Regions from separate parts of the Paenibacillus sp. FSL H3-0333 genome, predicted to be linked through region 4. Evidence: riboswitches for the same ligand, from Rfam matches in the RefSeq annotation. Region 4 holds a riboswitch; each other region holds the start of a gene.
What was found. Region 4 has a riboswitch for thiamine pyrophosphate ahead of MHH78_RS26030 (thiamine phosphate synthase). Riboswitches for the same ligand answer to the same signal wherever they lie in the genome.

Region 1: another riboswitch for thiamine pyrophosphate. It lies ahead of MHH78_RS00330 (ABC transporter substrate-binding protein); the one in region 4 lies ahead of MHH78_RS26030 (thiamine phosphate synthase).
Region 2: another riboswitch for thiamine pyrophosphate. It lies ahead of MHH78_RS21985 (ABC transporter ATP-binding protein); the one in region 4 lies ahead of MHH78_RS26030 (thiamine phosphate synthase).
Region 3: another riboswitch for thiamine pyrophosphate. It lies ahead of thiC (phosphomethylpyrimidine synthase ThiC); the one in region 4 lies ahead of MHH78_RS26030 (thiamine phosphate synthase).

What each region holds. Positions count from the first base shown of each region.
Region 1 is NZ_JBBODG010000001.1:73,411-80,977, forward strand. It holds gene MHH78_RS00310 (MFS transporter) at 1-777, shown strand, start outside; gene MHH78_RS00315 (hypothetical protein) at 825-2,276, shown strand; gene MHH78_RS00320 (sigma-70 family RNA polymerase sigma factor) at 2,461-3,072, shown strand; gene MHH78_RS00325 (hypothetical protein) at 3,047-4,438, shown strand; TPP riboswitch at 4,511-4,621, shown strand; gene MHH78_RS00330 (ABC transporter substrate-binding protein) at 4,770-5,840, shown strand; gene MHH78_RS00335 (thiamine-binding protein) at 5,893-6,186, shown strand; gene MHH78_RS00340 (ABC transporter permease) at 6,183-6,944, shown strand; gene MHH78_RS00345 (ABC transporter ATP-binding protein) at 7,025-7,567, shown strand, end outside.
Region 2 is NZ_JBBODG010000001.1:4,903,111-4,910,677, reverse strand. It holds gene thiM (hydroxyethylthiazole kinase) at 1-164, opposite strand, end outside; gene MHH78_RS21995 (ABC transporter substrate-binding protein) at 183-1,277, opposite strand; gene MHH78_RS21990 (ABC transporter permease) at 1,274-2,050, opposite strand; gene MHH78_RS21985 (ABC transporter ATP-binding protein) at 2,031-2,801, opposite strand; TPP riboswitch at 2,935-3,037, opposite strand; gene MHH78_RS21980 (TetR/AcrR family transcriptional regulator) at 3,104-3,760, opposite strand; gene MHH78_RS21975 (DHA2 family efflux MFS transporter permease subunit) at 3,911-5,431, shown strand; gene MHH78_RS21970 (amino acid ABC transporter substrate-binding protein) at 5,704-6,558, shown strand; gene MHH78_RS21965 (amino acid ABC transporter permease) at 6,558-7,226, shown strand; gene MHH78_RS21960 (amino acid ABC transporter ATP-binding protein) at 7,245-7,567, shown strand, end outside.
Region 3 is NZ_JBBODG010000001.1:399,728-407,294, reverse strand. It holds gene hisIE (bifunctional phosphoribosyl-AMP cyclohydrolase/phosphoribosyl-ATP diphosphatase HisIE) at 1-688, shown strand, start outside; gene hisJ (histidinol-phosphatase HisJ) at 703-1,530, shown strand; gene MHH78_RS01685 (ribose-phosphate diphosphokinase) at 1,554-2,501, shown strand; gene MHH78_RS01680 (tetratricopeptide repeat protein) at 2,668-4,116, shown strand; gene trxB (thioredoxin-disulfide reductase) at 4,163-5,116, shown strand; TPP riboswitch at 5,166-5,272, shown strand; gene thiC (phosphomethylpyrimidine synthase ThiC) at 5,424-7,118, shown strand; gene MHH78_RS01665 (DUF1858 domain-containing protein) at 7,333-7,560, shown strand.
Region 4 is NZ_JBBODG010000001.1:5,878,730-5,886,296, reverse strand. It holds gene MHH78_RS26045 (amidohydrolase family protein) at 1-721, opposite strand, end outside; gene MHH78_RS26040 (SDR family oxidoreductase) at 1,011-1,883, shown strand; gene MHH78_RS26035 (hypothetical protein) at 2,041-2,577, shown strand; TPP riboswitch at 2,633-2,736, shown strand; gene MHH78_RS26030 (thiamine phosphate synthase) at 2,857-3,546, shown strand; gene thiS (sulfur carrier protein ThiS) at 3,543-3,746, shown strand; gene MHH78_RS26020 (thiazole synthase) at 3,777-4,541, shown strand; gene thiH (2-iminoacetate synthase ThiH) at 4,570-5,691, shown strand; gene yfbR (5'-deoxynucleotidase) at 5,920-6,564, opposite strand; gene MHH78_RS26005 (fumarate hydratase) at 6,669-7,567, shown strand, end outside.

The DNA of each region.
Region 1 (7,567 bases), 5.8 Mb from region 4:
GTCGGGGCGCTGCTCATGCCGCTGGCGGCCAGTCCGCTGATTGCCGCAGGGCAGTGGAGGCTGGCCTTCCTGATCGTTGCCGCCTTCTCCCTCCTCTCGCTGCTCTTCTGGGCGAAGAGCAGATTCGGCCCGCTGGACAGCGCGCTGAATGAGCGGCCTGCCCGCCCTGACCGCGCTGCGGCAGCGGAAGCGGGAACCACCAGACGGTTGTCCTTGCCCTACAAGGGCAAGCAATGGGTCGTGCTGGGCTTGTTCATTCTGTTCTTCTTTCTCTATGTAGGCACTGAGATGAGCCTGGTGAATTTCATGCCGGCGATCTTCATTGCGAAGCTGGGCATGAGCGAGGCCGCGGCTGCACTCACGGTGACCTTCTTCTGGCTGGCCATGTCGGCGGGCAGACTGTTCGCCGGTGTCATCGCCGAGAAGATTTCCTACCGCATCTATGTGCTCGTCAGCTGCTTTGCCGCTTTGCTGCTGCTCGTTATTTTCCCGTTCGCCGGTCACCGGCTTGCCGCCTTTGCGATCATCCTGCTGCTTGGCCTGTTCATGTCCGGCATCTTCTCGATCGCGCTGGTCTTCTCCAGCAAGCTGCTGCCCGGCGCGGAAGAATCCACGCCCAGCATTATGATCGCCTCCGGCGGAATTGGCGGCGCAGTGCTGCCGCTGCTGACCGGCTGGTCCATGGATCATCTGCAGATCGCCCAGACCTCAGGACTTTTGGCCGCTTTTGCCGCGCTGTTATTCGTGCTGAGCGTAACCGCCTGGAGAATTGGGTAATTGAAGCTACAAGGTCCGTATTCTGCGAATAAGGATGGAACCCACCCATGGCTATACCGCATTCCGAGCCCACTCTGCATACCGCCTTGCTGCAATTCATTTTCCCCTTTTCGATGAAGGCGGAAGTCGATCAAGAGCTGATTGAGAGTCTTCAGGAGGATGGATTTACGCGTTTTTTTCTGGAGAACAAAGAACTGGAGCAGGCCTATTACGGAGAGAATCACTGTGTATCCCATGAGACAATGGAGCGCAGCTATCTTCCGTTTGCCGCTCATGTCTTGTTTCCGCGTGAGAAGGACAGGGATTCCTTCCGCCGCTTTTCCCGGGTGAACGATCTGCTGTGCGGGCTGAAAATGCCCTTCCGGACGGTTCCCTTCCGCGTGCTGTCAACCGATGTGTTCCTCTGCCCGTTCGAGCTGGGCTTCCTGACGGTAAGAGTGGCTATTGAGGAGGAGAATCTCCCCTTCAGCATGGTGCTGGAATTCGCCGACCGGTTCCGCAACCTGGAGGATGTGAGTGTTCAGGATGAGCATACCTTCATCCATTGTCATAAGAAGTCTTTTGCCCGGGTGGAGGACTTCGTGTTCAGGCATCTGGCAGCCGGGCTGGAGCCGTATCTCGATCCTGCGGAGACGAATGGCAATTATTTCGAGACCCTGCCCTTCTTCGTCGATGAACGGATGCTGGTGCAGGCCTTCTACGGCGTTAATCTCCCTGAGGATGAGGAAGAGATCAGTGTCGAAATGCTCTACCGTGCCTCTCAGGTGGATGGTCTGACCATCGACGGCAGCCCCTACATGAGTGCAAGTGATCCAGACTATATCAAGCAGTACACCCGGGAGCATTGCTATAGCCGCTGGGGGCCGGACACCTACTATATGACCAATGAGCAGACCTTCTGCTGCGTGAGCCGGGCTGAGCCGGAGATTGCCGCCAACCTGATCAGCCAGATGTACGGCGAATATTATTACGGAATGCTGCTGAGTATTTTTCATAAAATCGTGCTGCTGAAGCTCGCCAACCTCCACTCCCGGCTGCGCATCAACCACGACAACGACGAGATCGAGAATCTGATCTTCCTGATCAACAAATTCTCGGCCAAATTCTACTTCCTGGAGCTGATTTCGCAGTCGCAGGGGCGGGAGATTTTTTTTCAGCTGCGTAAGGTGTATGGCAATGATGCCCTGTTCGATGAGGTGAAAATGACCCTGAATGACCTGTTCCAGTACCAGGACAAATTCCAGGCCAAACGGCGGGATACGCTCCTGATGGTGCTCACGGTATTCACGGTCATCAGCGGGATATACGGGATGAATCAGGTCATCGAGGATCTGAAGGGCCAGATCGACTGGAGCAAAATGCTGGAGTACTCCGCGTTCGAGTATCTGGCTCTGTTCCTGACCTTCTCGGGGATCACCGTCAGTGTCGGCTTAACGCTGAGAGAGATCTGGAACGGCATCCGCAGCCGCCGCAAGAAGCGGCATTATACGAGGGATTAAGACACATCCGAATAGGATAAGCAAAATAACAGCGATGCTTCCGCCAGGGGAGTATCGCTTTTTTTGGTACTCATTCAGAGATCTTGTGAGTGATTCGTCTGTCATCCAGCGTAGTAACCAGTAGTTAGACATAATCAGCACTATGCTTCCACCTGAAGGATGGAAAGAACTACCGGAGGTTCATATGACACCTAAAGACTATGACAGCCTCTCCTGGCCCGGCAGGTTCAGCAGAGGAGATAAGCAGGCACTTGCCGATGTTATGGATTACTACGGAACGGATGTGCTTAGGCTGGTCAAACGCATTCTGGGCGGCTGCGGGCGGGCAGAGGATGCTGAAGAATGTGTCAGCGATGTGTTTCTGGCTGCCTGGAACAACATTGAACGTTATGACCCGGTACGCGCCTCGTTCCGCACATGGATATTCTTGCTCGCCAAATATAAGGCACTGGATCTAAGACGCAAATTGCAGTCTGAACTCGGCGGGAGGATTGAGGAAACAGCGCTGGATATACAGAGTGGAAATAACACCGAACAGGAGATTCTTCAGCGCGAGTCAGCGGGGGAATTGCTCCGCCATATCGGGCAGCTGCATGAACCGGACCGCAGCCTGCTTCTGCGCCGGTATTATCTGTATGAGAGTCTGGATGAACTGGCTGCGGCTTTTGGTTTAAGTAAAAAAGCTGTGGAGAACCGGCTGTACCGGTGCCGGATCATCCTGAAGCAAGCTATGCAGCAGACAGATCAAGAAGGAGAGGGGGACTTAGGCCATGAAGAAAGAGTTGAACACCGATGAAAGTGAGCTATTCGATCAACTCGATGCGCTGGAGTTCAGTGAAGCTGAGCTTGCCTTGAACACAGTGTCCGCTGAGCCGCGTTTAGCTGCTCCATCGGAAGAGGAGCTTGAAGCCTTGCAGCGGATCAGAATGCGCACCTTATCCCTGATTGAGACCACTCCCGCAGAGCAGCGTCTGCCTCCCGTCCGCAAGAGCCGCAGGCAGGCATTTACCAGAGTTGCTGCAGCCCTCCTTATTGCAGCAGGACTGGTGGTCACTTCGCCCAGCGTCCAGGCAGGTCTAAAGCAAGTCTTCAGCTTCTTGCCCGGCCTCCACACCGTGCTGGAGAATAGCCCGAACAGTCCGCTATATGTGCTGAAGAAGCCCTTCACCGCTGCTGTAGGCAAGGGTGAGCTGACCGTCAATGCTATACTTGTGCAAGAGAACCGAGCAACCATTAATCTGCGGGGGCAAAATATTCCCATTATTAATGAATTTCAAGCAGATATCGGAGGAAGCCGCTACACCTTCACGTTCAATTCGCGCACTTTCTCCGGAGACTGGGATGCAAGTTATAGCGCTCTTCTTCCCCCTGATTTCACTTTACAGGCTGAAGGAGCGGTTACCTTGTATATCAATGGCATGGTCCTCGGCCCGCTGGTCCTTGGGTCGCCGGAGACCGCCGATGACCTGCAGCAGCTCGGGGTCAGCGATATTCAGCAGGATGTGCGGATTTCAGCTTTTCCGGTACGTCTGGATGACAGGTTTGTCCGTGTTGAGTTGGTTTCGGCGCTCATGCGGACGGCATCCGCTGCGTCTTCTTATAGACTGGAGCCGCTAAGCTTCTGGAGCGGCACATCTGTCAAGGATGCAGCAGGAGCGGATGTCCCTATTGAGTATTCTAAATTCTCTATAGGCTACCCTTCCGAGCTCTTGTTCCGTGAACAGAAGGAGGCCGGGGAGGACGCTTATACGGTGGTTATTCCCTACATGCAGGTATCCGATCAGAAAGCCGCCTCCCAGGAACTTACCCTGCCGCTGCCCACTGTTGGAGAGAGCAGAACACTGGAGATTACTGCTGAGATCGCCGGCTGTCCGGTAGATTTCACCCGTATCACGCGAAGCAGTGAGACCCAGGTCACTGTAGACGTGGACTTGAAATTTGACCCGGCGATGGTAAAGTCGCTTACCCATTTCACTATTAGCTATGCTGGCTCTAAGGAACCTTATTTCTTTAGCTATAAGGAGAGTGAAGGAACTCCGCCTTTCATGAAGGCTCTTCATCTGAATGCAAAGCCTGACGCGGACATGCTGCGTATTAAATTGTCCAGGCCCGTGTTTGTATTGAAAGGTCCCTGGACTCTGCCGCTCAAACTGGGGGATTAGGATATGGAGGGTGGACAATGTCGAAGCTGCCGTCTATAATACACCGTAAGAACATAGCAATACCCGTGAACTTTATAGAACCAGGGGTGCTGGAATTGGCCGGCTGAGATTGTATCCCACAAGATACTGACCCTTACACCTGATCTGGATAATGCCAGCGTAGGAATCTTCATTCAACACAGTGCCTTGAGCGGTACTGAAGCTGAATCCCCTCACGCAAGTCACTGGCGTCCCGATCTTCGGGACGCTTTTTTGATTCTAAGTATGTACAGGAATAGGGTTTCTGTAAGCTCTGAAGACCAGGGGTTGCTGGAAGGAGAGAAAAAGAGAAATGGGAGTCAAAAAAACAGGAATGCTGCTGATCAGCTCCATGCTGGTTCTCGCGGTCGCGGGATGTGGCGGCGGGAACAACAGCGGCAATGCGGGGGCCAGCGCACCTGCTGCCGGTAACAGCACGGCTGCACCTGATGCAACCGCAGCCGCACCCACGGATGCCAAGACGCTGACGCCGGTCAAGATTGCCCTGGACTGGACGCCGAACACGAATCATACCGGCCTGTATGCAGCCAAAGAGCTGGGCTATTACGCGGAGGAAGGTCTTGACGTCCAGATTGTACAGCCTGGCGCTGCCGGGTCGGATACAATGGTCACTTCCGGCGAAGCCCAGTTCGGCATCAGTGCCCAGGAGGCGCTGACCCTGGCCCGTCTGCAGGATGTGCCGCTGGTATCGATTGCTGCAATCATTCAGCATAATACCTCGGGCTTCGCGGCTCCGAAGGACCGCAATATTAAGACGCCGAAGGATTTTGAAGGCAAAACGTACGGAGGCTGGGGCTCCCCTGCGGAGCAGGCTGCCATGAAAGCCATTATGGACCCCGAAGGCGGGGATGTCTCCAAGGTGAAGCTGGTGAATATCGGCGAAGCGGACTTTTTCACAGCCGTGAAGCGGGATATTGACTTCGCCTGGATCTTCTATGCCTGGACCGGGGTGGAAGCCGAGCTGCGCGGGGAGCCGCTGGATATGCTGTATCTTAAGGATTATGCGCCGCAGCTTGATTACTACACACCGGTGCTGACCACCAGCGAGAAGGAGATCGCCGAGCATCCTGAAGTGGTGAAGGCCTTCCTTAAGGCTACGTCAAAAGGCTATCAGTACGCCATCGACCACCCGGAAGAAGCCGCGACGGTCTTGTCCGATGCTGTACCTGATCTGGACCCCAAGCTGGTGCTGGCCAGCCAGAAATGGCTTAGCCCGAAATACAAGGACGACGCCCCGCGCTGGGGTGAGCAGAAGCTTGAGATCTGGAAGAATTACGCCGACTGGATGTACGGCCTGAAGCTGCTGGATAAGCCGCTGGATGCGGAGAGTACGTTTACGAATGAATTTTTGCCGGAATCATAATGAACCCGCATGGCGGGAATCTTATACTTAACTTGGAGAGGAAGGATTCATCATGGCTAACACACTGCTCAGCATTCAGGTAATTCCCAAGACACCGAACAACGAGGATTCCATCCCTTACGTGGACAAGGCTATAGAGGTCATTCAAAAGTCAGGCGTGAAGCATCAGGTGAATCCACTGGAGACCACGATGGAAGGCGAGCTGTCCGAGCTGCTGGATATTGTGCGTGATATGCATGAGGCGCTGATCGCTTCCGGCAGTCCTAGTGTCATCTCACAAATCAAGATCGCCCATAATCCGGGCGGCATCAGCATGGATAAGCTGACGGAGAAATACCGGCCGTGAGAAGCACCTGGAAGCTAGTGTGGCCGCCCTTTGTGGCGGTCCTCTTTTTTGTCGGGATATGGCAGCTATCAGTCATGCTGTTCGACATCCCGGCTTACCAGCTGCCCAGCCCCGCGGATATCGCGCGTGAGACGAAGAACAACGCCTCCGGGATTTGGGAGCACACCGCCGCCACGCTGCGGCTGACCCTGATCGGCTTCCCGGTCGGCACAGGCATCGGCCTGCTCACCGCCTTGCTGCTGCATCTGCTGCCCTGGGTCAAGCGAGCGCTCTATCCGCTGCTGATCCTCAGCCAGAATGTGCCCTCCATTGCGCTTGCCCCGCTGCTGATTATCTGGTTCGGGTTCGGCCTGCTGCCCAAAATCATCCTGATCACCCTCGTCTGCTTCTTCCCTGTGGCTGTTGCGACCATGGGCGGGCTGACGCAAAGCGACCGGGTAATGCTGAATTATATGAAGATGGCCGGTGCAGGCAAGTGGCAGATCTTCACCAAGCTGGAGCTTCCCGGCTCGCTGCCCTCCCTGTTCTCCGGGCTCAAAATCTCCGCCACTTATGCGGTGATGGGCGCAGTGGTGGCCGAATGGATCGGCGCCGACAAAGGGATCGGCTACTATATGCTGCTGCAGAAGTCCTCTTACCGTGCGGACCGGATGTTCGTGGCCATCGCTATTATCGTGCTGCTGAGTCTCGTATTATTCGCGCTCATTGCCCTGCTGGAGAGATGGCTGGTGCGCTGGAAGCCGCGCAAGGAAGCTTAATGCCCAAGGAAGGATATCCCAACACGGAAGTACTTATAATCAACTGAAGGAGGTTACGCGAAGTGTCTGAGCTTACGAGGATTGAACTGGAGAAGGCGGACGGAGACGGACGCCTGGGTACTCGGAGTGTGCCGCCTGCGCTCGAAGTCAGCGGCATCAGCAAGTCGTTCAAGCACCGCCGCCGGGAGACACAGGTGCTGAATCAGGTGTCCCTGACCGTGGAGCCGCAGGAATTCGTCTCCATTGTCGGCCCGTCCGGCTGCGGCAAAAGCACGCTGTTCCATATTATCGGCGGCCTTACGCTGCCGGATACCGGAACCGTCCGCATGAACGGCATCCCGGTGACCGGGCAGCGCGGCAAGATCAGCTATATGCCGCAGCAGCCCGCACTGTTCCCGTGGCGCAGCACACTGGATAACGTCCTGCTTGGCGGCGAGCTGCAAGGCGCCCCGCAGCGGGAGGCGCGCGAGGCTGCGCGCCACTGGCTGGCGAAGATCGGCCTCGGCGGCTTCGAGCGGGCCTACCCGCACATGCTCTCCGGCGGCATGCAGCAGCGGGCCGCCTTCCTGCGGGCCATGCTCGCACCGCAGGAGCTGATGCTGCTCGATGAGCCGTTCAGCGCG
Region 2 (7,567 bases), 980 kb from region 4:
GACATGGCGGCGACATCCGCTACTTCTTCAATGGCATCGGCCATGAACGGCGAAGCTCCCAGGGCCAGAAGCCCATTAGCTGTGAAGTTAGCGACTACGATATTCGTGATATTATGCACCAGCGGATTCGCCTGGCGTACTTTGGACAGATAAGACATATGAATTCCTCCTGAAAGATGTAATTAAAAATTAATAAAAGCATTCTTAACATCCACTTCGGCAGCCAGCAGACCGTTCTCGCTCAGCCACTGGTTCACCTTCTCCCATGATGCGCTGTCCTGATAGCCGAAGGGCTGGGAACCGGCATCCATCAGCGGCAGCAGGATCTCCAGACTGCGCTGTTCAATGGCTTCATCCAGCGGTGCGGTATCCTCCTGATGGGCGAGCAGCAGCTTCAGCGCTTCATCCGGGTGATCGGCTACATACTGCTGGCCTTTTCTGATGGCATCCACGAATTTCTGATAAAAGCCCTGTGAATCCTGCAGTCCCTGCTCACTGGCGACCAGCACCAGCTCATAATAATCCGGGACCCCGTAATCCACGGGATTGAAGGAGCGGACCGGATGGCCTTCCTGCTCCAGAATCAGCTGCTCATGGTTGATGAACCCGCCCATAATGCCATCCACCCGTCCGGTGGAGAGAGCAGGGATCAGCTCATAGCCGACATCCACCAGCTTGAGGGAGGAAGGGTCCCCGCCGTCGCTTTTGACCATCGTGTTCAGCATGGCTTCATACAACGGGACGGAGGAATATCCGGCTTGCTTGCCGGACAGCTCTCCGGGGCGGGTAATGCCGCTGTCTGCGGCTACCATGAGATGATTCAGCGGATGACGCACCAGCGCGGCAATCGACTTGACTGGAATCTGCTCACCCCGTGCCATCAGCACCTGGGGCTGATAACTGAGTGCCAGATCCACCTTCCCCGCAGCAACAAGCTTCAGCGCATCATTGGTATCGGCCGGCATCTGAATCTCAACCTCCAGACCTTCCTCAGCGAAATAGCCTTCAGCCTCTGCCGCATACAAAAAGGAGTGGACAGCATTGGGATACCAATCGAGCATAATCGTCAGCTTATGGGCCCCGCCTTTAGCCCCGGTCCCCGCCCCGGCCTCAGAGGTAGAGGGTGCAGCAGCCGGGGAGCCGGAGGCCGCCGGATTGTCCGTATTGGCACAGCCTGCCAGGACAGGCAGCATACATAGCAGCAGAGCGGGCAGCAGCAGCTTGACTGGCTTTGATATTCCACTCAACAGATAACGGGTATAGCGGATAGTAGTCATGAATAACGTCCTCTTTTCTTCAGAATAATCTTCTCCAGCGCGGCGACTGCCAGAAACAGCAGGATACCGAGCAGGGATAATAAGACAACAGCGGCGAACATCTTGGCGCTCTGCAGATTCCCGGCCATTCTGCGGCTGAAATAGCCCAGCCCCTGGCTGCCCCCAAGCCATTCCCCAATGGTTGCACCAATCACACAGTACACAGCCGACAGCTTCAGCCCGGAGAAAAAAGAGGGTAAAGCCAGCGGAACGCCCACCTTCCCGAGAATCTGCCAGCGGTTCGCGCCATATGTCAGCAGCAGCTCCCGGTAGGCGTCCGTGTTCTTGGACAACCCGTCATAGGTGCCGATGACCACCGGGAAGAAAGCGGTCAGGAAGACAACGGCGACCTTGCTCCATAGGGTGTAGCCGAACCACATGATGAACAGGGGAGAGAGGGCGATCAGCGGAACCGTCTGGCTGATAATCAGCAGCGGGTACAGCGCCTTGGCCAGCGGACGGAACAGATGCATGGCGATTCCCAGCAGGCTGCCGCAGACCACGGATAGTGCGAAGCCTGTGAGCACTTCAAGCAGTGTGGCGGGCAGATGTACCCCGAACAATAGATGGCGCTCTTCCATCAATGCCATCCACACCGCAGACGGAGCCGGAAGGATGAAGGGAGGAACCAGGCCCAGCCGGGCTACAGTCTCCCAGACTGCAAGCGTCAGCAGGGCGAGCAGGGCAGCCGGACCGTAATGCTGGAGCAATCTTCTAGGAGCGGCGGTTCTCATATAGCTTCAGCTCCAATTCCTGGCGCAGGGCGGCGAACTGCGGCTCATAGTTCAGACTGTGATGACGCGGGCGGGGGAGACCGGCTGGGAATTCCTGCATCCCGCTGCCGCCACTGCCCGTCATTAGATAGATTCTGTCACTGAGCAGCAGAGCCTCCTCCAGATCATGGGTGATGAACAGCACCGTCTTGTCCAGCTCTGCCCATAACTCCAACAGCCAGCGCTGCAATGAACGCTTGGTAATGGCATCAAGCGCCCCGAACGGCTCATCGAGCAGCAGCAGATCATTCCCCGCCGCCACGGTGCGGAGGACCGCCACGCGCTGGCGCATACCGCCGGACAGCTCCTGGGGATAAGCCCCTTCGGTTCCCTCAAGGCCGAAGCGTTGCAGCAGGGTACGGATCTCGGCCACAGCGGCCGCTTTGGGACGGCTGCGCTTGAGTTCCCAAGGCAGCAGACAATTGTCCAGCACGGTGCGCCAAGGGAGGAGGAGATCCTGCTGCGGCATGTAGGCCACACTGCCCAGCCTCTTCGCTGCTGTAATGGACTCGGCTCCGTTCAGCATAATTCTGCCGCTGCCCGGCTCTAGCAGACCGGCGATGATTTTGAACAAAGTGCTTTTGCCGCATCCGCTTCCGCCTACGACAGAAATGAATTCGCCGCGCTGCACATTCATGGATAGCCCTGAGAAGACTGGGGTCCGGGACGAACCCGTCCCGAAAGCATAGGATAGATTGCTAATGTTGATCATAAGACTATGTACGAAACCTCCTGGATTGATTGATATAGATACTGTGTTGAGCACAAAAAAGCCCCATTCATTCCCGGAGGAATGAATGGGGCGGAAGGTACAGTCAGCTGCGGCCCTGTGACGGGAACCACTGATACATTCTGCTCCACTTCCCTCCGCTGGTATGATCCAGATCAGGTTCAAAGGGTCCGGAGCTTAAGCTCCGTCTCAGTCGGCCGACTCCCCTAGTGAATAATGTTGCTATTGAATTCGTAATTGCTACTTAATATACCACAAATTCCCCTCTTGTAAAGAGCAGGCGGTCAGCGCTTCGCCAGACCGGTCACGAACAAGGTGACGATGCCCCGGGAGATGTCCAGCTTGGAGGAGTGGTGCCGCTTCTGCTCATACAGGTACAGATCAGGGCTGAGAACAGAGATTAAGGCCGTGGCGGCAAAGGCAGGATCAATGTCAATAATCTCACCGCCCTCCGCAGCACGCTGCAGCAGCTCTGTCATCATCACCCCCAGCCGCTGAAAAAAAGGATGCTCAAACTGGGTCAGCTGCTTCTTGCCGGTGAACTCGGCTTTGATCATATTCAGCAGCTCGGCATACTGCTCAATGAAATCGGCAATCTGCTCAATGCTGCTCTGCAGCTGAGCGAGAGCCGGAGCTTCACCGGCACTGGCAGCCACCTGCTGCTCCAGCCCGGACAGGAATTGATCTGCGCTGCCCTTCAGCAGTGCAGAACAGATCTCACCCTTGTCCGTGAAGCGGCGGTACAGGGAGCCTTGTCCTATGCCTGCCCGCTTGGCAATGCTGTACATGCTGACCGCCTCAAGACCGCTCTCGGTGAACAACTGGCGGGCAGCTTCAAGAATCCGCTGTACATAAGGATCGGCGGACCCGGGCGGAGCAGATTCTATGGCTTGCGGAGCTGAGCGCGGGAGCTGTGCAGCATCGGTGTCTGGCTTTTTCATGAGTACCCCTTTCAGAAAAGAATTGACACATCGGACAATTGTCCGTAGACTATGAATTGCACTTACGGACAGTTGTCCGTTCACTCATTATATAGAACAATCTGCCCGCAGGTCAATGTAGAACGCGGACAGCTCAGGAGGAGAAGAGACATGGATCAGACCTTGAAGCAGGAAGCCGATTTCCGGCTGTCCAGCATTCTGGTTCCGCTGCTGGCCATTATTGCCGGAGTATTTATGGTTGTGCTGGACAGTACGGCAATGAATGTAGCCTTGTCCAGGCTGGTGGTGGATTTCAAGACGGACCTGCATACGCTGCAGTGGGTAGTTACCGGATATATGCTGGCTCAGGCTTCAGTTATTCCACTGTCAGGCTGGCTGTCTGACCGGTTCGGGGCCAAGACGGTCTTCCTGACGGCGGTAATTGTGTTTACGATAGGCTCGATTCTGTGCGCTACACCAAGCAGCGCCGAATGGTTGATTGTTTTCCGGGTCATTCAGGGACTTGGCGGTGGCTGTGTGCTCCCTGTCGGGATGGCCTATGTGTACAGACTGGCTCCCAAAAGTAAGGTTGGCGTTGTCATGGGGATTATGGGTATTCCCGTCCTGTTCGCACCCGCTATTGGTCCGGTATTGTCGGGCTGGCTGGTTGAATACCATTCCTGGCGCTGGATCTTCCTCATTAATATTCCGATTGGCATTATTGCTGTGCTGATCGGACTGCGCAAGCTGCCGAATGCGGCGAAGAACAGCGTGCCCGGCATGGATAAGCTCGGTATGGTTCTTGGCCCGCTGGCTTTTGCTTCGCTCACTTACGGGGTCAGCCAGGGCGCGCAGAGCTGGACCTCTGAGAAGACGCTGATCGGGCTGCTGCTGGGCGCTGTGGCGCTGATCGCTTTTGTCATCGCTGAACTGCGCTCCAAGACACCGCTGCTGGAGCTGCGGATTCTGAAATCCGTTGATTTCACGACAGGGATCATCGTGCAGTGGATTGCCCAGTTCGGCTTATATGGCGCGTTATTCCTGCTCCCGCAATTTCTGCAGCAGGCCCGCGGCTTCGGCGCATTTGATACCGGCCTGACGCTGCTGCCGCAAGCGATTGCTTCCGGGCTGATGATGCCGGTTGCCGGAATCCTGTTCGACCGGATCGGTGTGCGCTGGCTCGTGGTCTGCGGTCTCAGTCTGGTCTCCGGTGCGTTATTCCAGTACTCCCATGTGGATCTTACCACGCAGAGCCGCGACCTGATCCTTCCGCTAATCATGTGCGGGGCCGGAATGGGCATGATGATGATGCCGATGAACACGCATCTGCTCAACAAGGCGCCAAGCCATCTGGTGAACCGGGTAACCTCGCTGACGAATTCGATGCAGCAGGTGATTACCTCGCTGGCCGTCTCGACGCTGGTTACGATTCTGACGGCAAGAACAACGGCGCGCGGTACCGAGATGCAGGAGGCCGCTGCCGCTGCCGGAAAGAGTACCGCAGGCGCTTCGCAGGATGCGCTTCTGCTGGCTAAGCAGACGGTATTGTCGCAGGGCTTCGCGGACACGTTCCACATTATGATGTTTGTCGCACTTGGCGGTGCGGTCCTTGGACTGCTGCTGCGCCGGGGCCGCCATTCCGGAGCTGAGCGTTCCAAGGAAAAGGCGGCACCGGAAATCATGCACGTATAGTAATGCCCATATAGAAGCAGAGCTTATGTCCTCCATAGAGCAGCGATTCTCCTTTTGCCGGAGGGTCGCTTTTTGTGTTGATTTCTCTTCTGGATATCCTGATGCCGGAGCAGAATTTGGGGCAAGCTAAGCTATGGAAAATCAATATAATATAAATCCGATGTATATAATCGGAAAAAGTTATTGACGCAGGTAACACCCCGGTGTTACGATTCATTTTGCCACTAATTACGGTGCCTGAAGAGAAGAAGATACGAGAGGGGATTCATCGAATGAAAAAACTAAGTCTAACTATTATGCTGCTCCTGACCATGGTCACGGCTGCGGCTTGCGGAAGCAACAATACGGACAAGACAGCAACGGGCGGCAACACTCCGGCTGAACCTACGGCTGCGGCTACAGAGGGTGCAGCTTCCGGGGAGCAGAACAGCCTGGAAACCGTCAAAGCCAGCGGCAAGCTGCGCATCGGAACCGAAGGAACCTACGCACCGTTCACCTTCCATGATGCGGACGGCAAGCTGACGGGCTTCGATGTCGAGATTGCCGAGGAAGTCACCAAGCGCCTGGGTGTGAAGCCGGAGTTCATTGAGACGCAGTGGGACGGGATTTTTGCAGGGATGGATGCGAAGCGCTTCGATGTGATTTTCAATGAAGTCTCTATCACCGATGAGCGCAAAGTGAAATATGATTTCTCTGATCCGTATATTGTCTCCAAGGCTGTGCTGATTGTGCCGGAGGATAATCAGGATATTAAGACATTCGCTGATCTCAAGGGTAAAAAAGCTGGCCAGTCGCTCACCAGCAACCTCGGCAAAATCGCCACAGACAACGGTGCCGAGATCGTATCTACCGAAGGCTTCAACCAGGCGATTGATCTGCTGCTCTCCGGACGGATTGACGCCACTGTCAATGACGGCTTGTCTTTCCTAGATCTGAAGAAGCAGAAGCCGGATGTCAAGATCAAGCAGGTGGATGAGATTGCCGAAGGCTCGCATAGTGCCGCAGTCTTCCTGAAAGGGAATGACGAGCTGGTGCAGGCTGTGAACGAAGCACTGACCGCTATGAAGAGCGACGGAACCTACCTTAAGATCTCCGAGAAGTACTTCGGCACTGACGTATCGAAATGATGGATGACCGCCAAATACAAATATTTCTCGATTCATTGCTGCCTCTGTTCAAAGCAGGGGTGGCTTTTACCCTTCCGTTAGCACTGGTATCATTCATCCTGGGCCTACTGCTGGCTGTAATTACGGCACTTGCCCGGCTGTCCTCCTGGAGGCTTCCGAAGCTGATCGCCCGCTTCTACGTCTGGGTGATTCGGGGAACGCCGCTGCTGGTGCAGCTGTTTATTATTTTCTATGGACTGCCCGCCGCCGGGATTGTGCTTGATCCATTCATCGCCGCTGTCATCGGGTTCACGCTCAGTGTTGGGGCCTACTCCTCCGAGATTGTCCGGGCTGCCATCCTGTCTATCCACAAAGGCCAGTGGGAGGCCGCGTTCTCGGTGGGGATGAGCCGGAAGCAGGCTCTGCGCCGGGTGATTTTGCCTCAAGCGGCCCGTGTGTCGGTTCCGCCGTTATCGAATTCTTTTATTAGCCTGGTTAAGGATACTTCGCTTGCGGCCAGTATTACTTATGTTGAGATTTTCCGAAAAGCCCAGCAGATTGTGGCGACAACCTATGAACCCCTGCTGCTGTATTGCGAAGCGGCGTTGTTCTATCTGCTGTTCTGTTCCGTATTGTCGGCGCTGCAGAATTACTTGGAGAAGCGGCTGGACCGGTATTCGGCCAGTTAAGGTGAAGGAGGCATACGCATGATTGAAATACGCGATTTACATAAGTCCTTCGGGCCGCTTGCGGTGCTAAAAGGTGTGGATCTCGCCGTTGAACACGGCCAGGTCATGGTCATCATCGGACCTTCCGGCTCCGGCAAAACCACGCTGCTGCGCTGCTTCAACCTGCTGGAGACCCCTGACAAGGGCAGTCTTACGCTGAACACGTTTAAGCTGGATTTCACCCCGGGCGCCAAAATTCCACAGCGTACCGTACTGTCCCTGCGCCAGCAGACAGGCATGGTGTTCCAGTCTTATAATCTGTTCCCGCATATGACGGCGATCGGCAATGTCATGGAGGGACA
Region 3 (7,567 bases), 5.5 Mb from region 4:
CCAGCAAGAGGCAGTGTCCGGCATCCGCTGGAATGAATCCGGCCTGCTGCCTGCTGTCATTCAGGATGCGCGCACCCTGGAGGTATTAATGTTCGCCTATATGAATCCTGAGTCGCTGCAGCGCTCCCTTGCGAGCGGCCAGACATGGTTCTGGAGCCGTTCACGCAGCGAGCTGTGGCATAAGGGGGGGACGTCCGGCAATACGCAGGCGATCACTTCGATCCATTACGATTGTGACAGCGATACGCTGCTGGTGAAGGTAGTGCCGGAGGGACCGGCCTGCCATACCGGGGAGAACAGCTGCTTCTTCCGCGAGATTCCGCTCGATTCACCGGCAACCGTAACTGGCACTGCGGGGGCTGCTGTGAATGCTGCTGAAGCAGAGAGCGGGCGGTTTGCGGTACTCGGTGAGCTGGAGCGTGTGATTGCCGAGCGTGAGGTGAATCGTCCTGAGGGGGCCTATACGACCTATCTGTTCGACAAGGGCGTGGACAAGATCCTGAAGAAGGTCGGCGAGGAAGCCTCCGAGACGATCATTGCCGCCAAAAACAAAGATAATGCCGAACTGCGCCTGGAGGTCAGCGATCTGATCTATCACCTGCTGGTGCTGCTGCAGGAGCGCAAGCTTCCGCTGGATGAGATTCTGGAAGAGCTGAGCGCCCGCCATGAACGGCCTCGCCGCGATTAGGAGGAACTTTCAGCATGCACATCGATTATCATACCCATCATGAACGCTGCGGCCATGCGGTAGGGAAGCTGGAGGAGTATGTGCAGCGGGGCATCGCTCTGGGTCTTGAGCAGCTCGGGCTGTCGGATCATCTGCCGCTGATCCATGTCGACCCGGACCACTACTATCCTGAGATGGCTATGCCTCTTGCGGAGCTTCCGCGATATGTGGAGGAATGCCTTACGCTGAAGGAGCGCTACCGGGGCACGATTGAGCTGCGGGTCGGGCTGGAGGCGGATTATATTGAGGGATATGAGGAACAGATCCGCGAGCTTTTGGCACCCTATCCGTGGGATTATCTGATTGGCTCGGTGCATTTCCTGGGAGAATGGGACATTACCGACCACCGGCAGACCCATGGCTGGGAAGGCCAGGATGTAATGGCGGTATACCGCCGCTATTATGATGCTGTACAGAAGTCGGCGTTATCAGGATTATATGATATTATAGGACATATGGACGTCATCAAAAGGTTCGGTTACGGACCCCGGACGCCGGAGGACCTGGCGGAGGCTAAGAAGCTTGAGCTGGATACGCTGAAGGTCATTGCCCGCAGCGGCATCTCGATGGAGCTGAACGCTTCCGGGCTGACCAAGCCGTGCGCCGAGATGTTCCCGGCAGAGCATGTGCTTGTTCAGGCGCTTGAGCTGGGCATTCCGCTCACGGTTGGCTCTGATGCGCATGATCCCATGAAGCTGGGAGACGGCTTAACAGAGGCCCGGGACATGCTCTGGCGCACCGGCTTCCGCGAACTGGCCGTCTTTGAAGGACGCCGCCGTACATCTGTTCCGTTCAACGTATAAATTTATAATCCCAGGAGGGTACTATGCATCATCAATTACGGATTTTTTCCGGTTCGTCGAATCCGAAGCTTGCCGCTGATATTGCGGAGCGCCTTGGTGCGCCGCTTGGCCAGATTAAGCTGACCCGTTTCAAAAGCGGCGAGATTTATGTGCATTATGAAGAGAGCATCCGGAACTGCGACGTATTTTTGGTGCAATCCCTGGCTCATCCGATTAACGAGCTTTTTGTAGAGCTGCTGGTCATGATTGATGCCGCCAAGCGCGCATCGGCCAGAACGGTGAACATTATCGTTCCCTATTACGGGTACGCCCGGCAGGAGCGTAAGTCCGCACCACGTGAGCCGATCTCGGCCAAAATGGTCGCCGATGTGCTGACCACCGCCGGTGCAACGCGCGTAATTACGATTGATCTGCATGCCGCAGCCATACAGGGATTCTTCAATATTCCGGTCGATCATCTGACGGCGCTTGATCTGATTAGCGGTTATCTGAAGGTGAAGGGGCTTACCGATCTGGTCGTGGTCTCCCCGGATGCGGGACGAGCGTCCATGGCGGAGAAGCTGGCCAGCCGGCTGGATTCGCCGTTCGCCATCATGATTAAGAAGCGTCCGGCGCATAATGAATCGGTGATTACGCATGTCATTGGTGATGTGGAAGGCAGGACGCCAATCATTATAGAGGATCTTATAGATACCGGAACCACGATCGTCAATGTGGTGGAGGGCCTGAAGGAGCGGGGCGCCCGGAACAGTATCGTCTGTGCTACGCACGGACTGTTCTCCGGGGATGCGCTTGAGCGGATGGATCATCCCAATATCGACGAGATTGTCATTACCGATTCGATTGCCCTGCCGGACGAGCATTCCAGCAGATTCGCAGTGCTCTCGGTAGCTCCCATGCTGGCTGAGGCCACGCGTATTATCATCGAGGGCGGTTCCATAGATAAGCTGTTCAGAGACGCGGGGATTTAACTCCCGCGTCTTTTTTTGAGCTTTTCCCTCCCGTTAGCTCTCTCTCTGAGACTTGAGAATCTCGTTGCCACATGTGGTATACTGTGTGAAGAAGACAGCCGAGACCATAAATGGAAACGAACAGGTAAGGCTAGGGAAGCTGAAACAAGGGAGGTGCCTTGCTTCCATGATAGAGAGAACTTCAGAGAATGCCGCGGAGCACAGTAATGTCATTCCGGTCACTCTGGATGCCAATTTTTTCTTTGAAAGAGCCGTTCGGTCGCTGGACCGCTTTCAATATGATAAGGCATTAAGAAATTTTCGCAAAGCTGTTGAATATGAGCCGGATAATCCGGTGAATCATTGCAATATGGCGGGTATATTATCTGAGATGGGCAATTATACCGCATCTAACGAGATTCTTATCCATGTTCTGGAGAAAATCGACCCCGCTATGACAGAATGCCATTTCTACATGGCTAATAACTTCGCTAATATGGAAAGCTTTGAAGAGGCGGAGCGTTCGCTGGTCACTTACTTGGAAGAGGATGCTAACGGCGAGTTCATGACCGAATCCGAAGAACTGATGGAGCTGCTGCAATATGAGCTGAACCGGCCTGCTCCGCTGGTGCGTATCCGCAGCCGTGAGGGAGTCGTAGAGCATGACCGGGCGCGTAGTCTGCTGGAGGAGGGTAAGTTCCCTCAGGCTGTAGAGCTGCTGGAGGAGATCACTGCGGGTACCCCGGATTTTTTGGCTGCGCATAATAATCTGGCATTAGCTCATTTCTATATGGGCCGGTTCGCCAAGGCGAAGGAATGTCTGAATGAGGTGCTGAAGCAAGACCCCGGCAATCTGCATGCTCTGTGCAATATGGCCATCTTCCTGCAGTATGCAGGAGATAAGGAACAGCTTGAAACGCTGCTCGGTATGCTTGAAGCAACGGTGCCGTTCCATCAGGAGCATGTATTCAAAATGGCTACAACCATGGGTATCCTGGGCCGGCACGCTGCCGCTTACAGCCATTTCCGCCGTCTGCTGAAGGATGAGGAGGTCGCCGGAGATGCCGGGCTGTATCATTACTGTGCGGCCGCGGCAAGCAATAGCGGAAAACATGATGAGGCGCTGCGCTGCTGGAGACAGGCAGCCAAGCTGGACCCTGCTTCCGCTGTCCCGGCGTTCTTCCTGTCCCAGCTCCAGCAGGCCCGGGCAGAAGGACAGCCTATGCCTGCTGTCAGCTATAACTATCAGCTGCCCTTCCAGGAGCAGCTGAAGCAGTGGAAGGGCAATACGGGCAGATTCACTGAAGAAGTGCGGAATAATCCGCTGCTGCGCGCCTCGTTCTTCTGGGCGCTGCGCTACGGCGATTCCGCTACGAAGCTTCAGGTGACCGAGGCTCTCCGCTGGATTGAGGACGAGGAGATGTCCGAGGTACTGCGCGGAGTTCTGGAGCAGGAGCCGCTGCAGGAGGACCGCCTGCAGGAGGCGGTATTGTTCAGCCTTCAGCGGCTGATCGGGGAGAACCTGAATGAAGCCGGCGGCTCGCCCGGCGAAGAGCAGGAGCCTGCGGCTGCTCCCGGACCCAAGGGGATGCTGCCCGGAACCGGCGGCTTATCGCCGTCCACTACCCGTATTTGAAGCAATTGCTGTTGTAAGAACACCTACTTGTAAGGAGGCCAATGTAATGTACAAAACGATTGTAATCGGAACAGGCCCGGCCGGGCTGACTGCCGCGATTTATCTGGCGCGTGCGAACCTGAGCCCGCTGGTCATTGAAGGCTTACAGCCGGGGGGACAACTGACAACGACGACAGAAGTGGAGAACTTTCCAGGCTTCCCTGAAGGGATTCTGGGTCCGGACCTGATGGACAATATGCGCAAGCAGGCGGAACGCTTCGGCGCTGAATTCAAGAATGGCTGGGTGGAGTCGGTGGACTTCTCACAGCGTCCTTTCAAGGTAACAGTGGACGGAATGGGTGTACTGGAAGCGGAGTCGGTTATTATTTCAACCGGGGCCTCTGCAAGATATCTGGGCATTCCGGGCGAGCAGGAGAATGTGGGACGCGGGGTCAGCACCTGTGCGACCTGTGACGGCTTCTTTTTCCGTAATAAAAAGATTGTCGTCGTCGGCGGCGGAGACTCCGCTATGGAGGAAGCCAGCTTCCTGACCCGCTTTGCGTCCAGCGTAACGCTGGTTCACCGCCGTCCCGAGCTGCGGGCCTCGAAGATCATGCAGGACCGGGCGCGTGACAACAGCAAGGTAACCTGGGCCTTGAACCGCACACCGGTTGAAGTAACGGTAGGAGAGACCGGAGTGAAGGGCCTTACGGTGCTTAATAATGAGACAGGTCTGACAGAGCTGGTAGAAGCAGACGGTGTGTTCGTAGCGATTGGACACACACCGAACACAGCCTTCTTAGGCGGCCAGATTAACACCGATGCCAACGGTTATATCGTGGTGAACCCGGGTACCACCGAGACCAACATCCCGGGTGTATTCGCCTGCGGCGATGTACAGGATACACGTTACCGTCAAGCGATATCGGCAGCGGGAACCGGCTGTATGGCCGCTATGGATGCCGAGAAGTTCCTGGAAGGCACGATGGTGCACGACTGGAGCGAATCGCTGGATAAATAACGGGTTTACAAGAATTACCCATACAGGTAAAATGTATTTAATTAGATAAGATACCCACTAGGGGAGCCTGAATAGGCTGAGACGGGAAAATTGAATTTCCGGACCCTTGAACCTGATCTGGATCATACCAGCGTAGGAAAGTGGAGTCGGACCTTTTTTGAATACAGTCTTATTTGACTGTTCCTTTAATAAAGCCGCTCCAGGTGGAGCGGCTTTTTGACTTGCAGGAATCTATAGATTCTTCGGCTCAGTCTGCTGCGTGACATCTTATCTGATTGACTCACAGAGTGAAGAGGAGGAGATTGGAATGTCAGAAATGATGAAGAACGAAGAGGTGGATCTTTCCGGATTCCCCGCAAGCCGTAAAGTGTATGTGGAGGGCTCACGCCCGGATATCCGGGTTCCGATGCGGGAGATCAGCCTCAGCAGAACCGAAGGCGTTGCCGGGGAAGAGGAAAATGCTCCGCTGTGTGTCTATGACACAAGCGGTATGTACACGGATGCCGCGGAGGAGATGGACATTCGGAGGGGACTGCCGCCGCACCGTTCAAGCTGGATCGCGGAGCGTGGCGATTCGGAGGAGTACACCGGAAGAGCCGTCCGGCCGGAGGATAACGGAATCCGCAGAGAAGGGGCTGCCGCAGAAGCTTATCCAGGACTGTGCAGGAATCCCCGGCGGGCCTATGTAGGCGGCAATGTGACTCAGCTGCATTATGCAAGGCAAGGGATCATCACACCGGAAATGGAGTATATTGCGATCCGAGAGAATACCCGGAAAGAGTTCGTAAGGGATGAGGTGGCTGCGGGCCGTGCTATTATTCCGGCCAATATCAATCACCCGGAGAGTGAGCCGATGATTATCGGCCGTAACTTCCTGGTGAAGATCAATGCCAACATCGGAAATTCGGCGGTCACTTCTTCTATTGAAGAGGAGGTGGAGAAGATGCGGTGGGCGACCCGCTGGGGGGCTGATACCATCATGGATCTCTCCACCGGCTCTAAGATCCATACCACCCGGGAATGGATTATCCGCAATTCTCCTGTGCCGGTCGGGACAGTGCCCATATACCAGGCGCTGGAGAAGGTGAACGGTATAGCCGAGGACTTAACCTGGGAGCTTTATCGCGACACGCTGATTGAGCAGGCTGAGCAGGGGGTGGATTACTTCACCATTCATGCCGGGGTGCTGCGGCGCTATATTCCGCTCACTGCCCGGAGAATGACCGGCATCGTATCCCGGGGCGGATCGATTATGGCTGCCTGGTGCCTGGCTCATCAGCAGGAGAACTTCCTGTACACACACTTCGAAGATATATGTGAGATCATGAAGACGTATGATGTGGCCTTCTCACTGGGGGATGGCCTGCGTCCCGGCTCTATCGCCGATGCCAATGATGAAGCTCAGTTCGCCGAGCTGGAGACGCTGGGAGAGCTGACTGCGCTTGCCTGGAAGCACGATGTTCAGGTTATGGTAGAAGGTCCGGGCCATGTGCCAATGCACAAGATCAAGGAGAATATGGACAAGCAGCTTGAGATTTGCCACGAAGCTCCTTTCTATACCCTCGGTCCGCTAACTACGGATATTGCACCCGGCTATGATCACATCACGTCGGCCATCGGGGCAGCGATAATCGGGGGGCTTGGAACGGCAATGCTGTGTTACGTTACACCTAAGGAGCATTTAGGCCTGCCTGACAAGAATGATGTGCGCGAAGGAGTCATTACCTACAAAATCGCTGCACATGCCGCAGACCTCGCCAAGGGACATCCGGGTGCGCAGGACCGGGACAACGCGTTGTCCAAGGCGCGGTTCGAGTTCCGCTGGCGCGACCAGTTTCATCTCTCCCTGGACCCGGAAAGGGCGCAGGCGTATCATGATGAGACCCTGCCTGCGGAGGGGGCAAAGCAGGCGCATTTCTGCTCGATGTGCGGCCCTAAATTCTGCAGCATGCGGATTTCGCATGATATCCGGAATTCCCATAGATGGAGCCAATCACTGTAACTTAGCTGCATGACCTAATCTATATGTAGGTACGTTGTTCATGGCCGAGAGGCCGTGAATACAGCGGAAACGTATTATTCTAAGGCTATCCCCCAAGCTGAATGGCTGGCGGGGATAGTCTTTTTGTAGTTAGTGATTACAATCACAATTCACCCCTGTACCCTATGCTAAGCTGGTGTTGAGAAGAATTCTCATTAGTGAGGTGTGCAAAAGGATGAGCAAAGCGTTGAAGCTGGATGAATCGGTCTTTGAACTGGTAACCAGGCACCTGGAAGTGGTGGAGATCATGGTGGAGCTGGGATTCCGTGATATTGCGAAGCCTGGAATGCTGCAGACTGCAGGAAGATTGATGACCCTGTCCAAAGGAATGAAATTAAAGAAAATAGAGCTGGAAACCGTTCGGCTGGCCTTTCAGCAGCATGGTTTCGAGATTATAGAATAGAAGGAGA
Region 4 (7,567 bases):
CCAGCTGGTCATAGACCATATGCGCAGCATCGCTGATCCCTGCATCCACCAGGATCTGAAGATTGCGTGCACTTGTAACATGAGCAGACACGTAAGCACCCATGCTCCGGGCTTCCTGGCAGATCGCTTCGAGAAGCTCCTGATTCAGCTGCGGCAGTCCGATGGTTGTGGGATCGTAGCCATCCTCCAGCGCTGTTTTGATGAAATGTACTCCTTGTCCCAAAACCTCACGGACCTTAAGCCGCGCCTCCTCCGCACTCTCTACTCCGATAGGCTCCTGACCACCGTACCCGCCTGGAGCGGTGAATACCTTGCCGGATGTAAGAATTCTGGGAAAATTAGCGTCCTCCAGCTGTTGCGTATATGTGACCACATCGTCAATCGATGCAGCCGTAGTGATCCCCTCATCCCGGATCGTAGTAATTCCTTCCGCAAGGCACGCGGCCAAATATTCCGTATGATATCCGTGAAGCGGCTCATTCTGTATGTACTTGAAGCTGGTATGGGCATGGGTGTGAATAAACCCGGGCAAAATGAACAGACCCTCAAGGTCGATCACTGTTGTGGCAGAGTCATGCCCTGTTCTCTCGTTATTCTCACTATGCTGTGTTATGGTGCCGAAACGGCCATTAACAATCTCAATGCTTGCATGATGCAGCGGCTGCTGTCCGGTTCCATCGATTACAGTTCCGTTCATCAGCAAGATGCGCTCATTTCCCATGATAGAAGCGTCCCCTCAGTTAAGGTAGTTGTCTTTCCCCACAAAGTATAGGACATTCCCCCTAGCGGATATAGATAATATTCTTTTTGGGAACGTTCCTTACTTACTGACTATCGTTCCGCTATAGGTATCGTTGAATGAAGATTACTTGTTTGGGCGGCTGCCAAGTGTGGTAAGTAACATAACGTAGAGCCAAGCAGGCACACTGCCTGATGCATAAACACCAGACCTTAAGCCATGCTAACATGATTGATCAACAATACTGTGGACAGCGAAAGGAGAATGGATTATGCCAGACACTAGCAAGCAACCTGTCAAAACTTTACCACCGCAGGTGCAGGATCAGCGCCCCGGAATTGAGAGTGAGATGAACCCGCTTCCGGAGTTTGAGACACCGGCGTACAAGGCAGCAGGCAAGCTGCTGGGAAAGGCTGCGCTCATTACCGGAGGCGACAGCGGGATTGGGCGTGCGGTTGCCGTTCATTTTGCCAAGGAGGGCGCGGATGTGGTGATCTCCTACTTGAACGAGCATGAGGATGCGGAAGAGACCAAGCGCCAGGTGGAGCAGGAGGGCAGAACGTGTATTCTGATCGCCGGGGATATCGGGGACGAATGCTTCTGTCAGAGCTTGATTCGTCAAACCGTTGAAGGACTCGGCAAGCTTGACATTCTAATCAACAATGCGGCGGAGCAGCATCCGCAGGATCATATTGAGGACATTACGGAGGAGCAGCTGGAGCGTACGTTCCGGACGAATATTTTCTCCATGTTCTATCTGACCAAGGCCGCCATGCCTCATCTGAAAAAAGGTGCTACGATCATTAACACCACCTCCATCACGGCGTATCGCGGCAGCCCGCAGCTGCTGGACTATTCGTCCACCAAGGGAGCCATTCTCAGCTTCACCCGGTCGCTGTCGATGAACCTGGCGGATAAGGGTATCCGCGTGAATGCGGTAGCTCCCGGACCGATCTGGACCCCGCTGATCCCGTCAACCTTTGACGCTAAGAAGGTCAGTGAGTTCGGCGGCACCCAGCCGATGAAGCGCCCGGGACAGCCTGAAGAGCTGGCACCGGCGTATGTGTACCTGGCTTCGGACGATTCCTCCTATGTGAGCGGACAGGTGATGCATGTGAATGGCGGCGAGGTTGTGAACGGATGATGGGTGCAGAATAAGATCTGGATGCAGATTCGTGTGCAACATATAAATTCTATTTTAAAAAAGCCTAACCGCTTGCCGGCAGGCTTTTTTTCAGCGCTTGTAACTATTACAATATATTTCCGTCTATTTAGATAATTTGATATGAAAGGGGATTGGGATGCTTAGAAAAAAAGGATTCATTCTATCTGCAGCGGGGATTTTAGTTTTTCTGGTAGTGTTCATTTATTTGACTCCTTTTGCAGGGAGACTTGTGGCAAATACAAGATTGGAAGGAAATGCAAAAAGCATTGAGATTAGAATTACACAGGAATCGCCACCGCTACCCCTTGTTACTTCCGGAAAAACCCAAATTCCGGTTACCCAAGGCAGCTATTGCTGGGGAAAATTAGGATGTGCGGATTATACAGGAGGACAATCCATGGTACAGGGGGTTACTCCCACTGTTATAGCCCCTGAGGGGGGGATTGATGTTGCTTTTACTTATAAACCGGCACCCGGCGGGTTAACCGTTCAGCAATTTGTCGATGATAAAGAAGTGCAAATTCCATTGAAGAACGGCTCTTTTAATGCTCCAAAAGAACATGGCGTTTATTACTACGGCATATCAGCATTCTGGACAACCGAGGATGGTAAATTTTCAGAAGGGAGTTCATCCGTGGTTTTTGTAATTGAAGTAAAATCTACGAAAGAATAGCCCTGACAGAAATAATATGCTAATATACAACAAGCAAGACGAAACAACCGCATAGAACGATCACTAGGGGAGCCGCAAGGCTGAGACGGGCGTAAGTTGTCCGGACCCTTTGAACCTGATCTGGTTTATACCAGCGTAGGGAAGTGGAGAACGAATAATGCAGCGGGGGTATACGGCTAGTACCGGTATTCCTGCTTTTATTCCAGACTGCTTCCTTTACGGGGAGCGGTCTTTTTTGTGTTTGGAGGTAGGGATCAGCGTAGCGCTGAGGAGAGGAAGGTGGACGTGTTGCACGAAATTCATGTCATCTCAGACGGGCGGCTGCCGCCTGAAGCGCTGGCCGACTGGGCCGTGGCGGTACATTCTATAGTGGATTATATCCATCTCCGCGAAAAAGCCATGTCCGCCCGCGAACTGCTGGCGGCGGCGCAGCAGATGCTTCAGGCCGGGGTTCCGCCTTCGAAGCTGGTCATTAATGACCGGATCGATGTTGCCCTGGCCGCCGGGGCAGGCGGTGTACAGTTAGCCTGGCACAGTCTTCCTCCAGCCGCAGTGCGCGGCCTTGCACCGGACCTGCGGATCGGCAGATCGGTACACTCGCGGGAAGAGGCGGCGGAGGCTGGAAGGCAGGGAGCAGACTTCTGCCTCTACGGGCATGTATTTCCGACGGCCTGTAAGCCCGGACAGCAGGCACGCGGACTTGCGCAGCTGGCAGAGGCCGTCCGCTGGAGCCGCATCCCGCTGATTGCGCTTGGAGGGATTACCCCGGACAATGCCGGAGTGGTGCTGGCCCAAGGGGCGGCTGGCATTGCTGTCATGTCGGGGATCTGTGGAGCCCCGGACCCGGTTGCAGCGGCCCGGGCTTACAGGGAAGCGGTCCACAGGGCAGCGGTCCACAGGGCAGCAGAGCTGGCTGAAGCGCTGGATATGGCTCAAACACAGGGCACAGCAGGAGGTGAACAGGAATGAATGTGACCGTTAACGGGAAGAGGCAAAGAATCGAAGAGAGCTGCCGGACACTGGAGGATCTGCTGGCCCGGCCAGAGTGGGCCGGTAAGCTGGTGATTGTCGAGCTGAATGGTGAGCTTGCTGGCAGAGAGGTTTATGGAGAGACACTGCTCAGTGAGGGGGACCGGGTGGAGCTGGTTCATTTTGTAGGCGGAGGCTGAACACGAAGACTTATCCCAGGAGGCGTTAACATGCAAGACCCATTGATGATTGGCGGAGTGACTCTAACCAGCAGACTGTTCATTGGTACCGGAAAATACAGCCGCAACACCCTCATTCCCGAGGTGATTACGCGATCAGGCTCACAGGTCATTACCGTTGCTCTGCGCCGGGTGGACCCGGAGAGCAGTGACAATATTGTCAGCCATATTCCTTCCCATATGACCTTACTGCCTAATACCTCCGGTGCGCGCACCGCAGAGGAAGCAGTACGGATTGCCCGGCTGGCGAGATCGGCGGGGCTGGGGAACTGGGTGAAGATTGAGGTCATCAACGACCAGAAATATCTGCTGCCGGATAATACCGAGACCATCCGGGCGACCGAGATCCTGGCAGCAGAGGGCTTCGTGGTGCTTCCGTACATGAGTCCTGACCTGTCCGCCGCCCTGCGGCTGAAGGCAGCGGGGGCTGCGGCCGTGATGCCGCTGGGAGCGCCGATCGGGTCCAATCGCGGGCTGCAGACCAAGGAGCTGATCCGCATTCTGATCTCCGAGACGGAGCTGCCGGTGATCGTGGATGCCGGAATCGGCAGACCGTCCGAGGCGGCCGAGGCAATGGAGATGGGGGCCGCAGCGGTCCTGCTCAATACAGCGATTGCCACCGCCTCAGATCCGCTGCTGATGGCAGAAGCCTTCCGTGACGCGGTAGCTGCAGGGCGCAAGGCTTATCTCGCTGGACTGGGGCCCGTAGAGGAGACGGCGGCAGCCTCTTCACCGTTGACCGGGTTCTTGGCCTAACAGATGGAATAGGGAGGAGAGAACGGTTATGAGCTTTTATGAGACGATGACCCGGCTGGAGCAGCTTCCTTATGCGGCGCTATGGAGCCGGTATACGGCAGAGGATGTGAAGCGTGCGCTTCGTGCAGAGCAGGTCGATGAAGAGGGGCTGATGGCCCTGCTGTCACCGGCAGCGGAGCCTTATCTGGAGGAGATGGCGCAGAAGGCGCACCGCTTAACGCGTACGCATTTCGGCCATGTGATGCAACTGTTTACACCGATGTACCTGGCTGATTATTGCGTGAATCACTGCACGTATTGCAGCTTCAGTTCTATTTATGATTTTCCGCGCAAAAAACTGACGCTGGAGCAGGTCGCCCGGGAAGCGGAGACCATCGCAGCCACAGGCCTGCGCCACATTCTGATTCTGACCGGAGAATCCCGGAAGGACAGTCCGGCCGGCTATGTGAGGGACTGCGTGAATGTGCTGCGCCGCTATTTTTCCTCCGTCAGCATTGAAGTGAATCCGCTCTCGACAGCAGAATATGCTGAGCTCAGAGAAGCTGGCGTGGACGGTCTGACGCTCTATCAGGAGGTCTACCATCAGGAGACTTATCGTGCGCTGCATGTAAAAGGACCCAAACGCGTCTACCGCAACCGTCTGGACGCTCCCGAACGGGGCTGTCAAGCCGGGTTCCGTTCGGTGAATATCGGAGCCCTGCTTGGCATGTACGAATGGCGCCAGGAGGCGCTGGCCACTGCGCTGCATGCGAGATATTTGCAGGACAAGTACCCGGAATGCGAAATCGGGCTGTCGACTCCCCGGTTCCGGCCTTACTTAGGCGAATTCAATCCCGCAAGCGATGTAACCGACCGTGCGCTGGTGCAGATTATTCTGGCCTACCGCCTATTTCTGCCGCGCTCCGGCATCTCGCTGTCCACACGCGAGCCTGCCGCTCTGCGCGATCATCTGGTCCAGCTCGGCATCACGAAGATGTCCGCAGGGGTATCCACCGAAGTGGGCGGACATTCTCTGGAAGGGGGAACGCCGCAGTTTGAAATCTCGGACAACCGCAGCGTGAACCAGATGGCCGAGATGCTGCGCTCGCAAGGACTCCAGCCGGTATTCAAGGACTGGGATATCCTGTCCGAGCCGCTTGGGTTGAGGTAGGCAAGCTGATTTGGCTTAGCTGGATGTGTCCAAACTGAATGTAACTTAACCAGACTAGGCAAACCGAGCTTAACTTAACCTGATCAGACTAACCGAGGAGTCTAACTTAAGCTGACCATATGCAAATAACCCGCCATGGCGGGTTATTTGCATTGTATAAGGGTTATAGGCTACGCGTGCTGACTTCTCCTTCTATAGTGAAGGCACGTGGGCCGGAACGTACTCTATCTACTCTGTAGATTCAGGCTGTCCGGCAGACTGTCCCTGACTCGCACTGGAAGTCAGCTCGTCCAGCGACATCTCGAAGCCCGGAGCCATGTGTTTAAGGAAATAATCCATCTCAGGCATTTCCAGTACATGCAGCTTCGCGGCAGTCTGCTCCCTGGCAGCGGCGAATTCGCGGTTGCCTGCGGCGACCTCCCAGACGCATTTCAGGTAAGCGTCCAGCACATCCGCGGCCTTGACGTAGCGGAGCAGTCCGGCATCCTCGGAGCCGGGCGGGCTGGTGTGCGGTTGCAGGAGCGGCGCATAGACTGCGCTCAGCTCCGGCGGGATCATGGCCGCCAGCCGGTCGGCGGCCACCTGCTCCATCTCGCGGAAGCTGGACAGCAGACGCGAGTTGTTATGCTTCACCGGCGTGGCGATGTCACCGGTGAAGACCTCGGTGGCGTCGTGGAACAGCGCCATCGTGGATGCGCGGTCGGCGTTCAGCGACCGGCCGAAATGGGCATTGCCGATGGTGCACAGCATGTGCGCCAGCAGGGCGACCTGGAACGAATGCTGCGCCACGTTCTCCGGGGCGGTGCTGCGCATGAGGCTCCAGCGCTGGATATATTGCAGCCGGTAGAGATAGGCGGAGAAATGGTAGTTCAATTTTGAAGTAACCCCTTTCATGAGCAGCTTATTGTGCTATTATAGTAACTAATTGTACCAGAGTTAGGGCCGCTTGAACCAGATGGAGAGGAGACTGAAGGAAGATGCAGCATTTTGAAGAGAGCATTTATAATTTGATTGTAGAGACCTCCACGAACCTGCCGGGCGATGTGCGCCGGGCAGTGGCCAGAGGGCGGGCGCTGGAAGACCGGGCGACACGCTCCGGACTGGCACTAACCACGATAGCGCAGAATATCGGAATGGCGGAGCAGCAAATATCGCCGATCTGCCAGGATACGGGGATGCCGACTTTTATCATTCATACGCCGGTGGGCGTGAATCAGATAGAGATGAAGAAGGATATTCACAGCGCAATTATCCGCGCTACGAAGAACGGGAAGCTGCGGCCCAATTCCGTGGATTCGCTAACCGGCGAGAACAGCGGGGATAATCTGGGGGCAGGGACTCCGGTGATTCACTTCGAGCAGTGGGAGGAAGAGAGCATTGATGTCCGGCTGATTCTGAAGGGCGGCGGCTGCGAGAATAAGAACATCCAGTACAGCCTTCCGGCAGAGCTGGAGGGACTCGGCAAAGCCGGACGCGACCTCGACGGTATCCGCAAGTGCATCCTGCATTCCGTGTACCAGGCGCAGGGCCAAGGCTGTAGCGCAGGATTCATTGGTGTAGGCATTGGCGGCGACCGTACCACGGGCTATGAGCTGGCGAAGAAGCAGCTGTTCCGCAAGGTTGAGGATGTGAATCCTAATGAAGATTTGGGCAAGCTGGAGCATTACATTATGGAGAATGCCAACAAGCTCGGAATCGGCACCATGGGCTTCGGCGGTGAAGTGACGCTGCTGGGCTGCAAAATCGGGGTCATGAACCGGCTGCCTGCCAGCTTCTTTGTCTCTGTAGCCTATAACTGCTGGGCCTTCCGCCGCCAGGGCATTCTGGTTCATCCGGCTACTGGTGACATTCAGGATTGGCTGTATGAGAGCGGCAC